2 regions of the Kitasatospora sp. NPDC054795 genome follow, and region 1 is predicted to be linked to the other one. Evidence: riboswitches for the same ligand, from Rfam matches in the RefSeq annotation. Region 1 holds a riboswitch; the other holds the start of a gene.

What was found. Region 1 has a riboswitch for glycine ahead of gcvT (glycine cleavage system aminomethyltransferase GcvT). Riboswitches for the same ligand answer to the same signal wherever they lie in the genome.
Region 2: linked by a shared signal. The riboswitch ahead of gcvP (aminomethyl-transferring glycine dehydrogenase) and the one ahead of gcvT (glycine cleavage system aminomethyltransferase GcvT) in region 1 are both predicted to bind glycine.

The regions. Positions count from the first base shown of each region.
Region 1 covers NZ_JBSHAP010000004.1:135,615-142,313, forward strand. Annotated here, with positions in the region: gene glyA (serine hydroxymethyltransferase) at 1-492, opposite strand, end outside; gene gcvH (glycine cleavage system protein GcvH) at 573-953, opposite strand; gene gcvT (glycine cleavage system aminomethyltransferase GcvT) at 1,054-2,175, opposite strand; glycine riboswitch at 2,404-2,505, opposite strand; gene ACWGJO_RS02825 (enhanced serine sensitivity protein SseB) at 2,786-3,589, shown strand; gene ACWGJO_RS02830 (enhanced serine sensitivity protein SseB C-terminal domain-containing protein) at 3,707-4,639, shown strand; gene ACWGJO_RS02835 (ABC transporter permease) at 5,084-6,073, shown strand; gene ACWGJO_RS02840 (ABC transporter substrate-binding protein) at 6,154-6,699, shown strand, end outside.
Region 2 covers NZ_JBSHAP010000080.1:21,621-28,319, reverse strand. Annotated here, with positions in the region: gene ACWGJO_RS26335 (MFS transporter) at 1-508, opposite strand, end outside; gene ACWGJO_RS26330 (PRC and DUF2382 domain-containing protein) at 698-1,918, opposite strand; glycine riboswitch at 2,145-2,248, shown strand; glycine riboswitch at 2,250-2,382, shown strand; gene gcvP (aminomethyl-transferring glycine dehydrogenase) at 2,486-5,386, shown strand; gene ACWGJO_RS26320 (DUF5999 family protein) at 5,507-5,698, opposite strand; gene ACWGJO_RS26315 (hypothetical protein) at 6,155-6,699, opposite strand, start outside.

The DNA of each region.
Region 1 (6,699 bases):
CTTGGCGAGGCGCTCGACCTCGGCCATGTCGACCTGGCCGGTCTTCTCGTCCACGTGGTACGCGGCCACGTTGTAGAGCTTGCCGGAGAAGTTGATCTTCATGCCGTGGGTCAGGTGACCGCCGTGGGCCAGGCTCAGGCCCAGGATGGTGTCACCCGGCTGGATCAGCGCGAACATCGCGGCGGCGTTGGCCTGCGCGCCGGAGTGCGGCTGGACGTTGGCGTGCTCGGCGCCGAACAGTGCCTTGATGCGGTCGATCGCGATCTGCTCGACCACGTCGACGTGCTCGCAGCCGCCGTAGTAGCGGCGGCCGGGGTAGCCCTCCGCGTACTTGTTGGTCAGCACCGAGCCCTGGGCCTCCATGACCGCCACCGGGGCGAAGTTCTCGGAGGCGATCATCTCCAGGGTGGTCTGCTGGCGGTGCAGCTCGGCGTCGACCGCGGCGGCGATCTCCGGGTCGAGGGCGTGCAGGGACTGGTTGAGAACCGTCATGGTGTGGTCTTCCCGGGAGGAGGAGGGAAAGGGGCCGGGGCGGGGCGGACCGCCGTGCGCGGCCCGTCCCGTCGGGTGGCTCAGCCCTGGGGGTTGATGAGCGCGTCGTACTCGTCGGCGCTGAGCAGCTCGTCGGTGGCCTCGACGCGCACCTTGAACAGCCAGGCGTTCCCGAACGGGTCCGCGTTCACGGAGGCCGGGTCGTCGATGACGTCCTGGTTGATGTCGGTGACCTCGCCGGTCACCGGGGAGTACAGGTCGCTGACCGACTTGGTGGACTCCAGCTCGCCACAGGTCTCGCCGGCGGTCACGGTGTCGCCGACCTCGGGCAGCTGCACGTAGACGATGTCACCGAGGGCGGTGGCGGCGTGCTCCGTGATGCCGACCGTGGAGACACCGTCCGCGGCCGCGGTCAGCCACTCGTGCTCCTTGGTGTACTGCAGGTGCTGGGGGTTGCTCATGGCGTCATTCTCCAGGATGGGAAGCGGGTACGACGAAGCGGGCCGCCGCGCGGACGGCCGCGACGTGCGCAAACGGAAAAACGGGGGTCTCGGCGAAGGCTCAGCGGGCGCGCTTGTAGAACGGCAGCGCCACGACCTGGACGGGCTCGTGCTTGCCGCGCACGTCCACCGCGACGGTGCTGCCGGGGGCGGCGTGGGCGGCGTCGACGTAGGCCATCGCGATCGGCTTGCCCAGGGTCGGGGACGGCGCGCCGGAGGTGATCCGGCCGATCGGCTCGCCCTCGGTGGAGACCACGGTGTACTCGGCGCGCGGAACCCGCTTGCCCTCGGAGACCAGGCCGACCAACACCTTCGGCGGGTTGGTCTCGGCCGCCGCGGCGGCCTGCTCCAGCGCCTTGCGGCCGATGAAGGCGCCCTCGTTGGTGGTCTTGTCGAAGCGGACGACCCGGCCCAGGCCGGCGTCGAACGGGGTGAGGTCGGTGGACAGCTCGTGCCCGTACAGCGGCATGCCGGCCTCCAGGCGCAGCGTGTCGCGGCAGGACAGGCCGCACGGGATCAGGCCGTGGCCCTCGCCCGCGGCGGTCAGCGCCTGCCAGACCGCCTCGGCGTCGGCCGGCCGGCAGAAGATCTCGAAGCCGTCCTCACCGGTGTAGCCGGTGCGGGCGAGCAGCACGTCGCGGTCGGCCACCCGGGCCGGGAGGATCGCGTAGTACTTCAGGCCGGGCAGGTCGGCGTCGGTGGTCTTCGCCAGGATGCCGGTGGCCTCCGGGCCCTGGACGGCGATCAGCGCGTAGGTGTCGCGGTCGTCGGTGACGACGGCGTCGAAGCCCTTGGCGCGGGCGATCAGCTCGTCGAGGACCAGCTGGGCGTTGGAGGCGTTGGCGACGACCAGGAAGGCGTCCTCGCGCAGGCGGTAGACGATCAGGTCGTCCAGGATGCCGCCGTCCTCGGCGCAGATCATGGTGTAGCGGGCGCGCAGCACGCCCAACGCGGAGACGAAGCCGACCAGCGCGTGGTCCAGCATCTCGCCCGCCTGCGGGCCGGTGACGGTGATCTCGCCCATGTGCGAGAGGTCGAACAGACCGGCCTGGGTGCGGACCGCGAGGTGCTCCTCGCGCTCGCTGCCGTAGCGCAGCGGCATGTCCCAGCCGGCGAAGTCGGTCATGGTCGCGCCGAGGGCGCGGTGCAGCGCGTCGAGCGCGGTCAGGCGGAGGGACGACATGGCCAGGAACTCCTCGGTCGGGGCACTCAGGGGTGCACGCGCCGGACCGGACCCGGTGGGGGCCGACCCTGCGCGCGGGCATGCGGCGGCGTGGGTCTCCCCATCTGTCGTCGAACCTGAGAGCTTCACCGCCCGCCGCCCGCAGCTGTTTCCAGCTTGGGGGACAGCATGACGGCTTGCACCGTGGGTGGGCGCACGACAGGGCCGGGCGCCGCTTTCCAGATGTGCCTAACCCGTGCGGTAGGGGTGCCTGAGAGATTCCGGGGAGGACTTGCTCCTTCGGCGCCGGCTGTACCTGAACGGCACTCCGGGCTCTCCCGCGCGGGTTCGAGCGGCCGGTATGGAGTTGTGGGGGCCCGCGGCGCATGCCGTCGGACGGGCACATCATGGCACGTCCGGGACGGAGAGGGGAGAGGGGACCCGGTCACACCGCGCGCCATCCGGACGCCGGCCCGCGCGGCACCCGGACGCGGGCCCGGGACGGCACCCGGGACCGGGGCCCGCGGGGCACCCGAACACGAGCCCTAAAGGGGAGGGCCCGGGGGCCTAGACTGCTGCGCGTCGGCGCAGCAGAGGGCGGCCGAGCGGCAGAGGGCGGGATCGGCGGCGCATGGGGTACCCGGTGGAGCAGCAGCAGGGGTGGGGCGGACCGCAGGAGGCGCCGGCGGGCGGTTCCTGGCCGGCCAACGAGCTGGAGCAGGTGCTGACCGCGGCCCTGGGCGACCCGGGCGCGACGCCGAGGGTGATCGAGGTGCTGGCGCGCAGCCAGGTGTGGGTGCCGCTGCCGGCCGGGGCCGATCCGCAGGGGCAGGCGCTGGACCTGCCGACCGTCGAGCTGGGCGGCGATCCGTACGTGCCGGTGTTCTCCTCGCAGGAGGTGTTCCTCCAGCAGGCGCCGGGGATGGCCTTCGCGGTGGCGCCGGTGTGGGAGTTCGCCCGCGGGCTGCCGCTGGGCGTGGGCATCGCGGTGAACCCGGACGCGGCCGTGGGCATCCCGGTGCCGCCGCAGGGGGTCGCCGAACTGCGCCGCGGTCCGCGCGGGGACCGCTGGGAGGCCGCCGACGACGCCACGGCGCCGACCGGTGGCCGGGTGGCGCTGCGCGAGCCGGTGCCGGGCGAGGACCCGGAGCACTTCCTGGCCGCCTGCCGGGGCGAACTGTCGGCGCTGCCGGGAGTGTTGACCGCCCGCAGGGCACTGGCCAGCATCGAGGGCGAGCCGACCGTGATGTTCGTGGGCGTCCAGCTGGACCCGGCGGTACCGGCCGATCCGGCCGCGGTGAACGACGCGCTCGGCCGAGCGCTGGGAACCGCGCCGCTGCCCGGCGGCGTCCACCTCGTACTGCTCGACCTCGCCGACGACCCGGTGGTCGAGTGGCTGCTCACCCGGGTACAGCCGTTCTATTCGCGGGGCTGAGCGGGGTTCGTATCAAAGGCACGTCGCCGTGGCGGTGGCCGGTGCAGCGCCATAGGGTGCGTGCAGACGGCCGACGGGCCGGCGGGTTGAGGGAAAGAGGCGCGGCGAGGTGGGCGCATGAGTGCGGGAACGGGAGCGGGCGGTGTGCCGGGGCCCTGGGGCCAGGCACCGGCCGGGCGCCCGGGAGCTGATCCCGGCGCGTTGGAGCGCGCCCTGCGCGACGTCGCGCCGGAGCGCTACGACGCGTACGAGCGGCTGCTGCACGCGCTGGCGGACGGCCAGGTCTGGATGCTGCTGTGGCACGGCACGCCGGGCAGCCCGGACGCCCAGTACGGGAACATGGAGATCAGCGGCCACGGCTACGCGCCGGCCGTCACCTCGTCCGAGCAGCTGACCGCCTCCGGCTGGGCGCGGGCCCACGAGGTCATCTCCGGCCGGGAGATCGCGGCCTCGCTCTACCGCACCCGTTGGGGCCTGTGGCTCAACCCGCACGCGCCCGGTGGCGGCGTCGGCGTGCCCTGGGCGGACCTGCGGCGGGTCGCCGCGGGCCTGGACCGGCTGCCGGCCGGGCCGTTGAAGCTGAGCGAGCCGCAGCTGAACGCCCAGCCGTTCTTCGCGTTGCTGGAGCGGCAGGCCGCCGAGGTGCGCGCGGTGCGGGCCCTGCGCCGGGCCTGGGTGGAGCCCGCGGCGGGGGAGCCGTACCTGGCCATCGGCCTCGACCTGTACGAGAGTTCGCCGCCCGCGGTGGAGGCGGTGCGGGCGCTGATGCAGCGCGCGATCGCGGTGGCCCCGGAGGGGCTCGCGGTGTCGACGGTGGCGATGTCGGACGAGTACGACCCGGTGGCGCTGTGGATGCGCGCCAACGCGCGGCCGTTCTTCGACCGGGAGGCGGGCCGCCCGCCGACCGGTCCGTACCCGCCGGTGCCCCCGCCGCCGTACCCGGGGCAGTCGATGCCGGGCTACGGCTACGGCACCCAGCCGCCGGCGCAGGGCTGGCAGCAGCAGCCGCCGCCGCCGCAGCGGCCGTGGCCCGGCTACCCCGGGCGCTGATTCCAAAACCCATTCCCCGAAGCCGACTTGATTGTCCATCAAGTCGGCTTCGATGCTTTCCGGACGAATTTCCGGATGTGTGCTCCGGTCATCTTGACATGGCAGTTACAGCCATGTGAAGAGGTATATGCCGAAGACCGGGGAGGTGCATGCACGCAGATCACAGTTGGGCATCTGTCGGTTGGCAGGGCTGGCGCAAGCCAGTTCGGATGGCAGAGAGTTCTGCGCAACGCACCGCGCGTGCTTGAACCCCACAAGGGCGAGCGCGCACGCCGACAGTCCGCCCACGCGACGCCCATCCCGCGTGGTGGCAGTGCCTGTGCACGACGCACTGCCGTCAACACCCGCTCCTCCTAAGCACCTCCGCACGTCCGCAGCCGCACCGCCGAAGCCGGCGACCGGCACCCGTGGGCCGGCCACCGTCGGCGAGGGGACCAACTGACCATGACCGCAACCGTGACCACCGCCGGGAACGATCCGGAGGCACCCGCCACCGCAAGCCCGGCCAAGAAGATCGAGGGCCGCTCCCTCGGCCAGATCGCCTGGACCCGCTTCAAGCGGGACAAGGCCGCCGTCGCCGGCGGCGTCGTGGTGATCCTGCTGATCCTGCTCGCCGTGCTCGCCAAGCCGATCGAGTCGATGTTCGGGCTCGACCCGGACGCCCTCCACCAGGACCTGCTGGACGCCGACCTCGGCGGTCTGCCGTTCGGCGACTGGGGCGGCATGAGCTGGGACCACCCGCTCGGCGTCGACCCCCTCCAGGGCCGTGACCTGCTCACCCGCGTCATCGAGGGCTCCTGGGTCTCCCTGCTGGTCGCCTTCGGCGCGACCCTGCTGTCCAACACCATCGGCACCGTGCTCGGCATCATGGCCGGCTACTACGGCGGCTGGGTGGACACCCTGATCAGCCGGGTGATGGACGTCTTCCTGGCGTTCCCGCTGCTGCTCTTCGCCATCGCGATCTCGACCTCGCTCCAGGGCGGCGCGTTCGGCCTGCACGGCCTGCCGCTGCACATGCTGGTGCTGATCTTCGTGATCGGCTTCTTCAACTGGCCCTACATGGGCCGGATCGTGCGCGGCCAGACGCTCTCGCTGCGCGAGCGGGAGTTCGTCCACGCGGCCCGCAGCCTGGGCGCGCGCGGACCGTTCATCCTGTTCAAGGAACTGCTGCCCAACCTGGTCGGTCCGATCCTGGTCTACTCGACCCTGCTGATCCCGACCAACATCCTCTTCGAGGCCGGGCTGAGCTTCCTCGGCGTCGGCATCCAGCCTCCGCAGGCCTCCTGGGGCGGGATGCTCCAGGACGCGATCCGGTACTACCAGGTGGACCCCCAGTACATGGTGGTCCCCGGTCTGGCGATCTTCGTCACCGTGCTCGCCTTCAACCTGCTCGGCGACGGGCTGCGCGACGCCCTCGACCCCAAGAACAACTGACCTTGCGTCACTCGGACCACCCGTCACTCGACGGTGCGTCAGAATCCCTCCTCCACATCCTCAAGGGGTTGATCTCACCCATGCGTAGGTCCCGTACCGTCGCCCTGACCGCGGCGGCTGCCGCCGCGGTCCTGGTCGTGACCGGTTGCACCAGTTCGTCGAAGAACGGAGGGTCCTCCACGGCCTCCGGCTCCGCCGAGGGCGGCTCCGGTGCCAACGCGGCCACCAAGGGCATCGTCAACGCCTCGGACAAGAAGGGCGGGACGGTGACCTACGAGATGAAGGGCACCCCCGACTCGCTCGACCCGGGCAACACGTACTACGCGTACATCTACAACTTCTCGCGTCTGTACGGCCGGCCGCTGACCACCTTCAACCCGGCGCCGGGCGAGGAGGGCAACAAGCTCGTCCCGGACCTCGCCGAGTCGATGGGCCAGCAGAGCGCGGACGGCCTGACCTGGACGTACAAGCTCCGCAAGGGCCTGAAGTACGACGACGGCACCCCGATCTCCTCGAAGGACGTCAAGTACGCCATCGAGCGCTCGAACTACGCGCTGGACGTGAACTCCAACGGCCCGGTGTACTTCCACGACCTGCTGGTCGACAACGCCACGCCGTACGCGGGT
Region 2 (6,699 bases), on a different contig from region 1:
AGTCCCAGTGCTCCAGCAGGAGGCCGGTGGCGACCAGGCCGAGGCCGGAGCCGACGCCCATCGAGGCGCTGATGGCGGCGACGCCGCCGGTCACCTTCCGCTTGGGCAGCTCGTCCCGGACGATGCTGATCGCCAGCGGCAGGACGCCACCGCCGGCGCCCTGGAGGACACGGGCGACGACCAGCCAGGTGAAGGAGTGGGTGCTGACCGCCAGTGCCGAACCGGCGACCAGGCCGGCCAGCGAGATCAGCAGCATCGGCTTGCGGCCCCGGAGGTCGCCGAAGCGGCCCAGGAGGGGAGTCAGCACGGCTGCGGAGAGCAGGTTGGCGGTCATCAGCCAGGTGATGCTGGAGGCGGAGACGCTCAGTTCCTTGGCCAGCGAGGGCAGGATCGGGACGACCGCGGTCTGCACCACGCTGAACGACAGCATCGCCAGGATGAGGGCCGGCAGGACCCGGGCGCTGCTCTGCTTCTCGGCCGCGGTGGTGGGCTGTGGTGCCTCACTCACGGTTGCTTCCTCCCGTACATAGTGAATGAACTGAAGCAACCATGCAGGGAGATACTTCAGAGTGTCAAATATCGAGCGGTTAAGCTTTGCAAAACCCAACGGGTGGGGACGGCTACTCGGGTGTTGGGGGCGCCCTACCCGGCCCCCGGACACCGTCCGGGGCCCTGTTCGCGGGCGCTGCCCCCGCGGTCAGACGCCCGGCCGCAGGCCGGCCGGGCGGGGCGCCTCGTGGGCCATGTCACGGGCCACGCCGGGGGACGCGGTGGAGGGCGAGGCGGTGGCGTCGTGGACCTCGACGTTCTCGCGGCGGAGTTCCTCCCGGACCACCTCCTCGGTCGTGTACCGCTCGACGATCAGGCGGACCCGCTCGACGGGGGCGAGGTACTTGCGCACCACCGCGCGTTCCTCGCGGAGGGTCACCTCCTCGACGGCCTCGGAGATCTCCTTCTCGGTGAGCGTGGCGCGTTCGGCGTCGCTGATCGGCGTCCGCTCGACCCGGACGCGCTCGCGGACCACCGGGATGCGGCGCTCCACCTGTTCGGTCGTCACGTACTTGCGCAGCTTCGCGGTGCCGAGGGTGTGCCACTCGGTGGTGATCTCCAGTCGCTCCTCCCGGCAGGTGATCTCGACCGGGCTGCTGGGGGCGGACGAGGAGGCGTCGGCGTTCGCGGCGGCGGTGACGGTCGCGGCCGCGGTGGCCACCGGGGCTCGCGTGGGGACGGGCGTGGCGGCGGGCTGCGGCTTCGGCTCCACGACGGGGGCGGCGGGGGCGGCGGCGGCGGCGGGTGCGGCGAAGCCGGGCCCGGCCGGCGGGGGGGCCATGGGGGCCGCGGGGGTGCTGAGGGTCCGCATGTCGGCCTCCGGGGCGGTCCTGGTGGTGTCGGCGGCAACGGGGGCTGCGGCAACGGGGGGCCTGGCCGGTGCGGGCTCGGGGGAGTGCTCGGGCGACCGCTCGGGTGACCGCTCGGGGGTGTGGAAGGTGAGCGACTTGGCCGGGGCCGCCGCGGTCGTCGTGGCGGCGGCCGCCGCCGTGGTGCCGAAGTCGAGGTCGGGCTGCCTGGGCCGGCTCCCGTTCTCGCCGTTCGGGCGGCTGTCCATCGGGGTGTCGAGGCCGTAGTAGCGGTAGAGCTGGAGCTCCTGGGCGGGGGACAGGTGCTGGCCGACGCCGAAGTCCGGCGACTCCTTCACCAGCGACTTGTCGTACGGCACCCGGAGCTCGTCGCCGGCGAACTCGCTCGTGGTCAGCGGGACGAAGGCGTCCCGGCCGAAGATGCCGGTCCGGACCGCGGCCCACCCGGGCCGGCCGGTGGCGTCGTCCAGGTAGACCTCGTCGACCGTGCCGATCTTGTCTCCGTTGCGGTCGACGGCTTTGTGGCCGATGAGGTCCCGGGGGTCGATGTCCGTCTGCACTTCTTTCCTCCCGCGCGCTGAACCTGCGGAACTCCCGCAGGAAGGCGGCCGGAGCACCCGATTCCGTCCGCCACTTCACACCAAAAGCCATGAATCGGACGATCGCGACCCCGCGTGCGCCGTACGGGGTTGGCACTGGACCGTCCGGGGGACGCGCGTAGACCTCCAGTGACCAGACACACCCGTGATCGGGGGGCCTCCCGCTGGTACCCTGGGCGGCGACCGCAGAGCCCGCTCGGGAGAGTCTCCGATCACGAAAACCGCTGGTCGGAGCGCCGAAGGAGCAACTCCTCCCCGGAATCTCTCAGGCATCCGTACCGTGTGGGGTAGGTCACTCTGGAAAGCAGGGCAGGAGCGTCGGCACGGAAGCCGGCGATCACCACCCTCACCGACGGTGCAAGCCGGCGGAGCGCCCACAGTGCTCCGTGCGGGTGAAGCTCTCAGGTCCCGATGACAGAGGGGGAGGCCTGTTGGGTCCGCGCGCCCAGGCTCGTCCGCTGCCCGCAGCGGTGGGGCCGGCCGGCGTGCGTACCCCCGCCGGTCCGTGACCAGGAGGCCTCGACCACCATGAACGCCCAGCCGAACGCGGGACGCCCCACCGGCGCCTCGACCCTCACCGAGCTTGAGCTGGCCAGCCCCTTCGAGAACCGCCACATCGGCCCCGACGCCGCCGCGCAGGAGAAGATGCTGGCGTCCGTCGGCTACGGCTCGCTGGACGAGCTCGCCGGGACCGCGGTGCCCGAGGCGATCCGCTCCATCACCGCCCTGGACCTGCCCACGGGCCGGTCCGAGGCCCAGGTCCTCGCCGAACTGCGCGAGCTGGCCGGCCGCAACCAGGTGCTCCAGCCGATGATCGGCCTGGGCTACTACGGCACCTTCACCCCGCCGGTGATCCTGCGCAACGTCATGGAGAACCCGGCCTGGTACACCGCCTACACCCCGTACCAGCCGGAGATCTCGCAGGGGCGCCTTGAGGCGCTGCTGAACTTCCAGACCCTGGTCTCCGACCTGACCGGCCTGCCGACCTCCGGCTCCTCCCTGCTGGACGAGGGCACCGCGGCCGCCGAGGCGATGGCGCTGGCCCGCCGCGTCACCAAGGTCAAGGGCGGCGTCTTCCTGGTCGACGCCGAGACCCTGCCGCAGACCGTCGCGGTGATCAACACCCGCGCCGTGCCGACCGGCGTCGAGGTCGTCGTCGCCGACCTGTCCGAGGGCATCCCGGCCGAGATCGCCGAGCGCGGCGTCTTCGGCGTGCTGCTCCAGTACCCGGGTGCCACCGGCGTGGTCCGCGACCTCACCCCGGTGATCGAGCAGGCGCACGGCCTGGGCGCGATCGTCGCCGTCGCCGCCGACCTGCTCGCGCTGACCCTGCTCAAGTCCCCGGGCTCGCTGGGCGCCGACATCGCCTGCGGCACCTCGCAGCGCTTCGGCGTGCCGATGGGCTTCGGCGGCCCGCACGCCGGCTACCTGTCGGTGCGCGCCGAGTACGCCCGCTCGCTGCCCGGCCGCCTGGTCGGCGTCTCCGTCGACGTCGACGGCAACCGCGCCTACCGCCTGGCGCTGCAGACCCGCGAGCAGCACATCCGCCGCGAGAAGGCCACCAGCAACATCTGCACCGCCCAGGTGCTGCTCGCCGTGATGGCCTCGATGTACGCCGTCTACCACGGCCCCGACGGCCTGGCCGACATCGCCCGCCGCACCCACCGCTACGCCGCCGCCCTCGCCGAGGGCCTGCGGGCCGGCGGCGTCGAGCTGCTGCACGGCGAGTTCTTCGACACCGTCACCGCCGTCGTCCCGGGCCGCGCCGCCGAGATCGCCGCCGCCGCCCGTGCCAACGGCATCAACGTGTTCCAGGACGGCGCGGACCGGATCTCCGTCTCCACCGACGAGACCACCACCCGCGAGCACCTGGCCGGCGTCTGGGCCGCGTTCGGCGTCGAGCCGGTCGAGGTCCCCGAGACCGCCGACGCGCTGCCCGCCGCGCTGCTGCGCGAGGACGAGTACCTGACCCACCCGGTCTTCCACAGCCACCGCTCGGAGACCGCCATGCTGCGCTACCTGCGCCGCCTGTCGGACCGGGACTACGCGCTGGACCGCGGCATGATCCCGCTGGGCTCCTGCACCATGAAGCTCAACGCGACCACCGAGATGGAGGCGGTGACCTGGCCGGAGTTCGGCCAGCTGCACCCCTTCGCGCCGATCGACCAGGCCCAGGGCTACCTCACCCTGATCCGCCAGCTGGAGCAGCAGCTGGTCGAGGTGACCGGCTACGACGCCGTCTCGATCCAGCCGAACGCCGGCTCGCAGGGCGAGCTGGCCGGCCTGCTGGCCGTCCGCGCCTACCACCACGCCAACGGTGACACCCAGCGTGACGTCTGCCTGATCCCGTCCTCCGCGCACGGCACCAACGCGGCCTCCGCCGTGATGGCCGGCATGCGGGTGGTCGTGGTGAAGACCCTGGTCGACGGCGACGTGGACGTCGAGGACCTGAAGGCCAAGATCGAGCAGCACCGCGACAACCTGTCGGTGCTGATGGTCACCTACCCGTCCACCCACGGCGTGTACGAGACCCAGATCACCGACATCTGCGCCCTGGTGCACGAGGCCGGCGGCCAGGTGTACGTGGACGGCGCCAACCTGAACGCTCTGGTCGGCCTCGCCAAGCCGGGCAAGTTCGGCGCGGACGTCTCCCACCTGAACCTGCACAAGACCTTCTGCATCCCGCACGGCGGCGGCGGCCCGGGCGTCGGCCCGGTCGCGGTGCGCGCCCACCTGGCGCCGTACCTGCCGAACCACCCGCTGCAGGCGGAGGCCGGCCCGGCCACCGGCGTGGGCCCGATCTCGGCCGCGCCGTGGGGCTCGGCGGCCATCCTGCCGATCTCCTGGGCGTACGTCCGGCTGATGGGCGGCGAGGGCCTCAAGCGCGCGACCCAGGTCGCGGTGCTGAACGCCAACTACATCGCCAAGCGCCTGGCGCCGCACTTCCCGGTGCTCTACACCGGCCCGGGCGGGCTGGTCGCGCACGAGTGCATCATCGACCTGCGCCCGCTGACCAAGGAGACGGGCGTGACGGTGGACGACATCGCCAAGCGCCTGATCGACTACGGCTTCCACGCGCCGACGATGTCCTTCCCGGTGGCCGGCACGCTGATGATCGAGCCGACCGAGTCCGAGGACCTGTACGAGATCGACCGGTTCTGCGACGCGATGATCACCATCCGGGCCGAGATCGACAAGGTCGGCTCGGGCGAGTGGGCGGCCGACGACAACCCGCTGCGCAACGCCCCGCACACCGCCGCCACGCTGGCCGGCGACTGGGCGCACGGCTACTCGCGGCAGGAGGCGGTCTTCCCGGCCGGCGTGAACCCGGCGGACAAGTACTGGCCGCCGGTGAGCCGGATCGACGGCGCGTACGGCGACCGCAACCTGGTCTGCTCCTGCCCGCCGCTGGACGAGTACGGCGTCTGACCGGACCGGGCCCCTGGAGGTCCGACCCGCACGACAGGGCCCCGGCGGAGTTTCCGCCGGGGCCCTGCCCGTGGTGCCGTCGAGTCGGCGGCTGCCCCCGCCGTACGGCCGTACGGGTGGTCAGGCCGCGTGGGCGACGGGGCGGCGCGGGGCGATCACCCGGCCGTCGGGCAGCAGCTCTCCGGTGTCCTCGAACAGGACGACGCCGTTGCAGAGCAGGCTCCAGCCCTGCTCCGGATGACGGGCCACCGACGCGGCCGCCTCGCGGTCCTCGGACTCGGCCGATGGGCACTCAGGACGGTGCTGGCACATACGCGTACCCTCGCTTCGCTCTGCGATCCTCCCCGTGGTGCGGTCGCCGGAGGCCGTGCCGTCCGGAACCGCCGCGGTGGTCGGATCCTGTCCGCACGCCGGCCTAGTGTGGACCGGCGTTCAAGTGGGTAGGACAGGGGGTCCTTCCACGCTGGTTCCCAGTGTCGGCATCCCGGGACCCGCGCGCAGGGATTTCGTGACATGCGCCACAACTCCCGGGTAGAGATCACCCGTTCAGGTGGGGCCGACGGGAAAAGGCGCACCAGCGGGTCAGTCGGGGCATGGCCCGATGAGGCCATGCCGGATGACCCGGACGGGTGGTCGCCGTTCGGGTGAGGAGTCGCGGGGGCGGGTGTGCCGGCGGGGCCGGGGACCGCGGGGCGCCGTGCGGGCGCGCGGGTACGGCCTCGGGCCGCCGGGCGGGTGGGCCCGGCGGCCCGAGGGGGCGTCGGTGGGTCAGGAGGAGCCGAGCAGCAGCGGCCTGGCGAGCGGGGTGCGGGCGAGCAGCGGCAGCAGTTCGGCGGCCGGGCGGGCGCGGTGCGCGGTGACGCCGAGCGGGGCCGGGGCCAGCGGGATCAGCAGGTCGGCGGCCGGGTCGCCGTCGGGGCTGTGCAGCCACAGCGCCGTGGCGTACTGGCCGGGGAAGGTCAGCAGCCGGGGCTGTTGGCGGGTCCGGGAGGTCTGGGCGAGCTGCCAGGCCTCGCGCAGCGCCCGGACCGTCGAGTCGAGGTAGGGGCCCGCGGTGAAGTGGGAGAAGGTGTGGCCCTCGGTGCTCTGCACCACCTCGGCGGCGGCGGCCACCTCGGCGCCGTCCTTGATCAGGAAGCGCCAGCCGGTGCGGCGGGCGGCCGGGAGCTCCGGGCGCCCGCCGGTCAGGACGTGCACCGCGAGAGGGTGGGCGGGGAGCAGCGGGCCGGTCGGATGACGCAGTGCTGCGGCGGCGGGCTGGCGCAGCGCGGTCTCCGAGTCGAGCGCGCCCAGGACGGCGCGCAGTGCGCTCG